Regions from separate parts of the Sporosarcina sp. FSL K6-5500 genome, predicted to be linked through region 1. Evidence: riboswitches for the same ligand, from Rfam matches in the RefSeq annotation. Region 1 holds a riboswitch; the other holds the start of a gene.
What was found. Region 1 has a riboswitch for thiamine pyrophosphate ahead of tenA (thiaminase II). Riboswitches for the same ligand answer to the same signal wherever they lie in the genome.
Positions count from the first base shown of each region.

Region 2: it holds a riboswitch for thiamine pyrophosphate, as region 1 does, so the genes downstream of both, thiD (bifunctional hydroxymethylpyrimidine kinase/phosphomethylpyrimidine kinase) here and tenA (thiaminase II) in region 1, are expected to answer to the same signal.

Region 1 covers NZ_JBBOTP010000001.1:3,164,807-3,168,218, reverse strand. The annotation lists gene MKX62_RS15245 (exonuclease SbcCD subunit D) at 1-726, opposite strand, end outside; TPP riboswitch at 877-980, shown strand; gene tenA (thiaminase II) at 1,088-1,780, shown strand; gene MKX62_RS15235 (ABC transporter ATP-binding protein) at 1,767-2,516, shown strand; gene MKX62_RS15230 (ABC transporter permease) at 2,513-3,253, shown strand; gene MKX62_RS15225 (ABC transporter substrate-binding protein) at 3,250-3,412, shown strand, end outside.
Region 2 covers NZ_JBBOTP010000001.1:1,866,598-1,870,009, forward strand. The annotation lists gene MKX62_RS08615 (ParM/StbA family protein) at 1-294, shown strand, start outside; gene MKX62_RS08620 (hypothetical protein) at 306-836, shown strand; gene MKX62_RS08625 (histidine phosphatase family protein) at 1,049-1,591, shown strand; TPP riboswitch at 1,968-2,073, shown strand; gene thiD (bifunctional hydroxymethylpyrimidine kinase/phosphomethylpyrimidine kinase) at 2,153-2,983, shown strand; gene thiE (thiamine phosphate synthase) at 2,976-3,412, shown strand, end outside.

The DNA.
Region 1 (3,412 bases):
AATCGAATATTTCATTGGCGAACCCGCAAATCGCACTGTTTCATTTAACACATAATGTGCCTGATGTAGGTGGCCAAGTGCAGTATAATTAAATCCTTCGAAAAGATGCGCCGACACATATTCTGCCCCACCAATTGCCAACGGTCGTTCGGAGTCACTCGTGTTATTTTCACTTTCTCCGTGAGGTGTCACAAAAGCATGTCCAACAAATACATGTCGGACCCCCTCTGCCATTTGTTCACGGATAGTTGCCGTCACTTTCTTCATCGCATCGTTATGGTTCACAATCGTTTCATCTTCGTGCAAATGTTTTACAACAGAAGGATCCGCAAATGGTACGAGATGGAAATGAACCTCACCGTAGTCATCTGACAAAACGACCGGTTCGATTACTTTCGTCATCTGACCTGCAATATGGTAGCCATTTACTCGCATCAATCCGCTTCCAAAATGGAGGCGTCCCGGGCTATCATGGTTTCCTCCAATCGCAAGGACTGGTATTCCAAGTTCCATAGTGATTTTTCCAAGCACTTCGTCAAGTAGTGCAATCGCTTCTGTAGGTGGCACCGCACGGTCATACAAATCGCCTGCGATAACGACCGCATCTGGCTTCTCCTTTTTGACTACCTCTACGAATTGATTGAGCACATAACGCTGTCCTTCTGTCATATATATACCTTGAACGAGCTTGCCTAAATGCCAGTCCGCTGTATGGAAAAATTTCAAATTCATTTCCCCTTTCAATACTTTTTCTTTCTACTTTACAGGATAATTCTTGTAAAAGGAAACATACATTCCTTTCTAACTTTTCACAAAGTTAAGGTTGACCTTCTATTTTTAATATGCTTATAATGGGGATGAGTCCAATTTCATATGATCCACCGCTAGGGGTGCTCTAACAGAGCTGAGAGAGGCATGTGCCTTGACCCTTATAACTTGAACTGGTTAATACCAGCGTAAGGAAGAGGTGCTGACACAATAATTCTGCCGGTCTATTTTCCGGGATACTTTTGATTGTCTACAACCCACTTCTTCTTCAAGGAGTGGGTTTTTTGGTTTTCAAGAATACAAAGGGAGTGTTGATATCATGAAGTTCACTGACCGTTTGTTAGAAAAGACGTTACCAATCTGGAGACAGAATCATAGCCATCCGTTCGTACAAGGAATTGGCGATGGGACGCTTGATCCGGATAAATTCAGGTTTTATATGGTACAGGATTACTTGTATTTGATTGATTATGCAAAACTGTTTGCGATCGGGGCTGTAAAAGCTGACGACTTGGAAACGATGGGCAAATTCGCGACACTACTCGATGGGACGCTGAACAAGGAAATGGCCCTGCATCGAAGCTACGCACTGCGGTTCGGCATTTCTGAACAGGAACTTGAAAACGCTAAGCCGTCACCAATTGTTCTTGCCTATACGCACTACATGTTACACGTCTGTCAAAATGGAACCGTTGCGGAAGTGATGGCTGCTCTGCTTCCTTGCGCATGGAGTTACTGGGAAATCGGTAAGGAGCTAAATGCTATTCCAGGTGCTGCCGATCACTCGTTATATGGCGATTGGATTCAGATGTATTCTTCGGATGAATTCAAGGAACTTGCGGGCTGGTGTATTGATTTAATGAACAAATCAGCAGAAGGAAAACCGGAGCATGAACTGTTAAAGCTCGAGGAGATCTTCCTCAATACAACTCGTTATGAATATATGTTTTGGGATATGGCAAATACAAAACAAATGTGGCCTGGAGTTGAAATGATAAATGCTATCGTTTGACGGTGTTTCATTCACGTACGAATCAGGCAACAGCATACTCGATAATCTGTCATTCAACATTCTTCCCAGTGAGTTTATTTCGATAATTGGTGTTAGCGGTTCCGGTAAAAGTACGATTTTTCGTCTTGTAACCGGATTAGATGAACCCTCAGGGGGTACCATTTCTCTTGAAGGGAATCCAAATACTCAGCGCCTTGGAAAGGTCGGCTATATGCCACAACAAGATTTGTTACTGCCTTGGCGAACCATTTTAGAAAATGCATGTCTTCCGCTTGAAGTAGCCGGATTAGATAAGAAGGCCGCCAAGGAACAAGTACAACCATTATTACAAGAGTTCGGTCTTGGTGGAACAGAGGATAACTATCCAGGAGAACTTTCGGGTGGAATGAAGCAGCGCGTCGCTTTCTTACGCGCTGTTCTTTCTGGCAATTCCCTACTATTGTTGGATGAACCGTTTTCAGCACTCGACGCCATCACCCGACTGGCTATGCAAGAGTGGCTCATCAATCTGTGGGAAAAGCGCAAATCAACTGTCCTTTTCATCACACATGACGTAGAGGAAGCACTGTTTCTGTCAGACCGTATTTTTCTGTTGCAAAACAAACCTGTCACTTCATTCGTGGAAATCGAAGTGCCTCTTGAAAGACCTCGAATAAGAAACGATTTACATCGCGCTGAAATGCTCGAGCTAAAAGAACTGCTTATCGGCAAGCTCAGAAGTGAGGTTTCGCTGTGAAAAATACGGCTTCCTTAGTAATCATTGCAGGATTTCTAAGTATCTGGGAGTTGGGTGCACGCCTTTACGGTAAAGCGTTCATTCTCCCTTCCCCTATACAAATTTTTATACGTTTTTGGGAACTGAGGGAAGTATTATTGTTGAAACATCTACCGGTTACTTTGATGACGATTATTATCGGCCTAGCCATTTCGATTATTTCAGGAACAGCAATTGCAGTGCTAATGTCTTCCCGTCCAGGCATACGAAAAGCGCTCTATCCAATTCTCATTGCATCTCAAATGGTTCCTATTATTGCGCTTGCACCTATTTTTGTACTGTGGTTTGGTTACACAATTTGGAGCAAAGTTGCTGTTACTGTGCTCATCACATTTTTTCCGATAACAGTGAATACATTCGATGGTTTATCGTCAGGAAAAAAAGATATACAAGAACTTTTTTTGACGATGGGTGCTTCAAAAAAGGATATTTTCTATAAATATTCCGTACCAACTGCCCTCCCTCATTTCTTTTCTGGTATGAAAGTCGCTGTGACACTAAGTGTAATTGGCGCTGCAATCGGAGAATGGTTAGGCGCGCAGGCAGGCCTTGGTTACTTCAGTAGGCGTATGATGACGCAGTTCGATGGTGCAGCTGTTTTCGCACCCATCTTTGTACTGAGTGCCGTCGGAATCGGTCTATTCATCTGCGTGACCATTATTGAAAATCGAACGTTAAAATGGAGGATTAAAAATTGAAGAAAATCACATTATCACTTACAAGTATTGCGCTAATTCTATTGCTCAGCGCGTGCAATACTAATGAAAAAACAGAAAAGGTAAGTATCATGCTTGATTGGTATCCTAATGCTGTACATAGCTTCCTTTATGTTGCGGAGGAAAAAGGTTATTTCAAAG
Region 2 (3,412 bases), 1.3 Mb from region 1:
GATCGGATTCTCTTGGAGTTAGCGAAAAAGCAATATCGCCATTTACGGAATGTATGGGCAAGAAACTCGCAATCTGAGATCTGCTATTTCATCGGCGGAGGCTCTATTGTCCTTAAAGGCTATCTTAAAACGTTAAATAATAGCTTAGATGGTTATAATATCGATTTCTTTGAAGATGAAAAAGAAAGTGTTTGGATGATGGCCAACGCTTATTACAAGTTAATTTCAGACTTTGCGAAAAAAAATCAACAAGTCAAAATTAAAGAAGAAGAAAAGTTAGTTAAAACAAAGTAAGGTGACTATGCATGAATGACGCGGGATTAAAAAGGGGACAGCCCATTACATTTCGTCTCCCATCAGATACATCTGACCACACACTAAAGCAACTGCAAAAGTTAAAAGAAGTCGAAAGAAGAAACTTTTCCAGTAAAATTGCGGAGTTCGTGATAGATGGGGTGAATGACTCACTTTTAAAGCATAGAGAGGCCATAACAATTCCGCTCCCAAAAGGGTTAACTAAAGCGCAACGTGATTGGTTAAAGCACGAACATTCCGAGGCGCTACTAGGGAGTATCGTCTATCAGTTGATGTCCGATCCAATCCGCACAGCTTCTCTCTTTGCATCATTGAACAGCAATGCAATAGATGTAAATGCAGCATTATATTTGCAGGAAGAAACGAGCGCTGCCGTTGAGGTGGAAACAGAACATCAATTGATTAACATAGAGGATGATCTGGATAATTTTGATTGGGAACAGTTAAAGGAGCCAGAAGAAACCTCTGTTGTAGAAGAGGAAGACCCTTTAGCTGACTTCCTTGCCCAGATGAATAAATAATAGTGAGTGCCTGCATAAGAAACCACCATGAATGCTTAAATTTTCATGATGGTTTATTGTACAGGCACTTTTTGTTGTGATTTCTAAGGAATCTAAAACATTGAGATGTTTTCTTTGGAGCATACAAGGGAAAAAGAGTAATAGGGATGACTACAGCTAGTTTACGAATGGGCTGTATGTCTATTTAGTAAGAAGAATGGGGTGAAGCGGTTATGGAAAAAGTTATTTACATCGTGCGTCATTGCTCCGCAGAAGGACAGGCACCACACGCGGAATTGACTGCTGAAGGGATTCTGCAGGCGGGTCAGCTTGTAGCGTTTTTCGAAGATATCGAAGTGGATCGGATTATTACGAGTCCGTTTTCTCGTGCACGTCAGACGGGCTGGCCTATAGCTGAGCGGAAGAAGTTGCATGTAGAGGTGGATAGTCGGCTTATGGAGCGCGTGCTAAGTTCAATGGATTTCGAGGATTGGTTGATAAAGCTGGAAGATACGTTTTTTGACCTTCATCTAAAATATGAGGGTGGGGAATCTTCGAGTGAAGCGATGTCGAGGGTCTGTGATGTTGTGGATGAGCTGGGTGTCGGTTCGCGGACAGTGCTTGTGACACACGGGAATTTAATGGCGCTATTATTAAGGTGTTATGATGAACGATTCGATTTTGGGCAGTGGCAGGCACTGACGAATCCAGACGTGTATGTTATACGGATTAAGGATGGAGACTCAGAAGTGGAAAGAATTTGGGGTTCTGAATAAAAAAACAGGCCGCTGTGATGTCGGCCTATCTAGGTTTTAGTGAATGTTAACCCATTGTAAGATTAGTAATAATGACCACTGCAATAATAACGAGTGTCCCGAAAAGACTGATCCACATGGATTTGTCGGGATTATTCGGTCTGCTGTCTGCTTTATGCATAAACTGCGCCTTCTTTCTGTTTATGTCACTAACTATACTCTTATCGACGATAGAATGGAATAAACTGTTACCACGTGAAACGAGTTTATTATATATATTGAACCTATTTGATGGAGTTTTTTATTTCCATTACTCTATGCTTCTATTGGAAATGGACCAAACATTCCCACAATCTCACACTAGATATGTTACACTTGCTACAAAGCTGAATAGTTTAACAACCACTAGGGGAGCCTTTTTTAGGCTGAGACGTGCATGAATGCGCGGACCCTTGGAACCTGATCCGGATTATACCGGCGTAGGAAAGTGGGTACGCCTTTTACGAATAGTTAAATGGCTAGCCGCTTTCTTACGCCACCGGGAAGCGGCTTTTTAGTATAAATAAAAGGGTGGCGAATCGAATGGTACGTGTGGCATTGACAATTGCGGGGTCGGATAGTGGTGGTGGTGCGGGTATTCAGGCAGACTTGAAGACGTTCCAAGAATTGGGTGTTTTCGGTACGTCGGCACTGACAGCGGTGACAGCGCAAAATACATTTGGAGTGACGGCGATACAGCCGGTTGACACCGCTATTATTAAAGCGCAAATACAGGCAGTTATTGAAGATTTTGATGTTAAAGCGATTAAGACAGGGATGCTCTTTTCGACAGAAATTATCTATGCAGTGGGAGAGGCGTTTCATTGGAGCGGAATTCCACTTGTCATTGATCCGGTAATGATTGCGAAAGGGGGTGCTTCATTGCTAGAAAGACAGGCGGTTGAAGCGTTGAAGACTGTACTTGTACCTCTTGCAGCTATTGTTACACCTAATATTCCAGAAGCAGAAGTGCTTGCAGGAATGGAAATAAAGACGAATGAAGACATAGAACGAGCGGCGAAACATATAATAGCGTTGGGCGCGGGGGCGGTTCTTATTAAAGGGGGACACCGGAAAGAAGCGCCTTATGCGGAAGATCTGTTCATGGGGGCTGACGGGGAACGGTTCTCGGTTCGCGCACCATGGATTGATACGAAAGATACGCATGGAACAGGGTGTACGTATTCGGCGGCACTGACAGCGTTTTTGGCAAATGGGGAAACGGCAGCGAATGCAGTTGTTTCTGCAAAGTGTTTTATCCACGCAGCAATTGAAGATGGACTTAAAATTGGTGGCGGCCATGGTCCGACGAATCACTGGGCATATGGACGCCGCGGTAACAAGACAATGGAAGGGGTTGTAGTTTATGGATAAGCAAACAGTTAACTTATATTTCATCATGGGTACAGTGAATTTGGCGGGACGCGACCCGTTACATGTCTTAGAAGAGGCGCTAAAGGGTGGTATAACGAGCTTTCAATTACGTGAAAAAGGGCCTGGTGCATTAACGGGTGAAGAATTGAAGGCTTTTGCACAAGCGTGTCAGCAATTATGTGAACAATATAGTGTACCTTTCATTGTCAATGATGATATAGGTCTTGCGATTGAAATTGGTGCAGACGGTATTCATATCGGGCAGGAAGACGGATATATTTCAGCAGTGCGTGACAAGGTTGGTCCAGACATGCTAATAGGTGTTTCTACGCATAATGTAACAGAAGCGATTGCGGCAGCTGATGCAGGGGCTGATTATATCGGTCTAGGTCCAGTTTATGAGACACAGACGAAAATGGATACGCAATC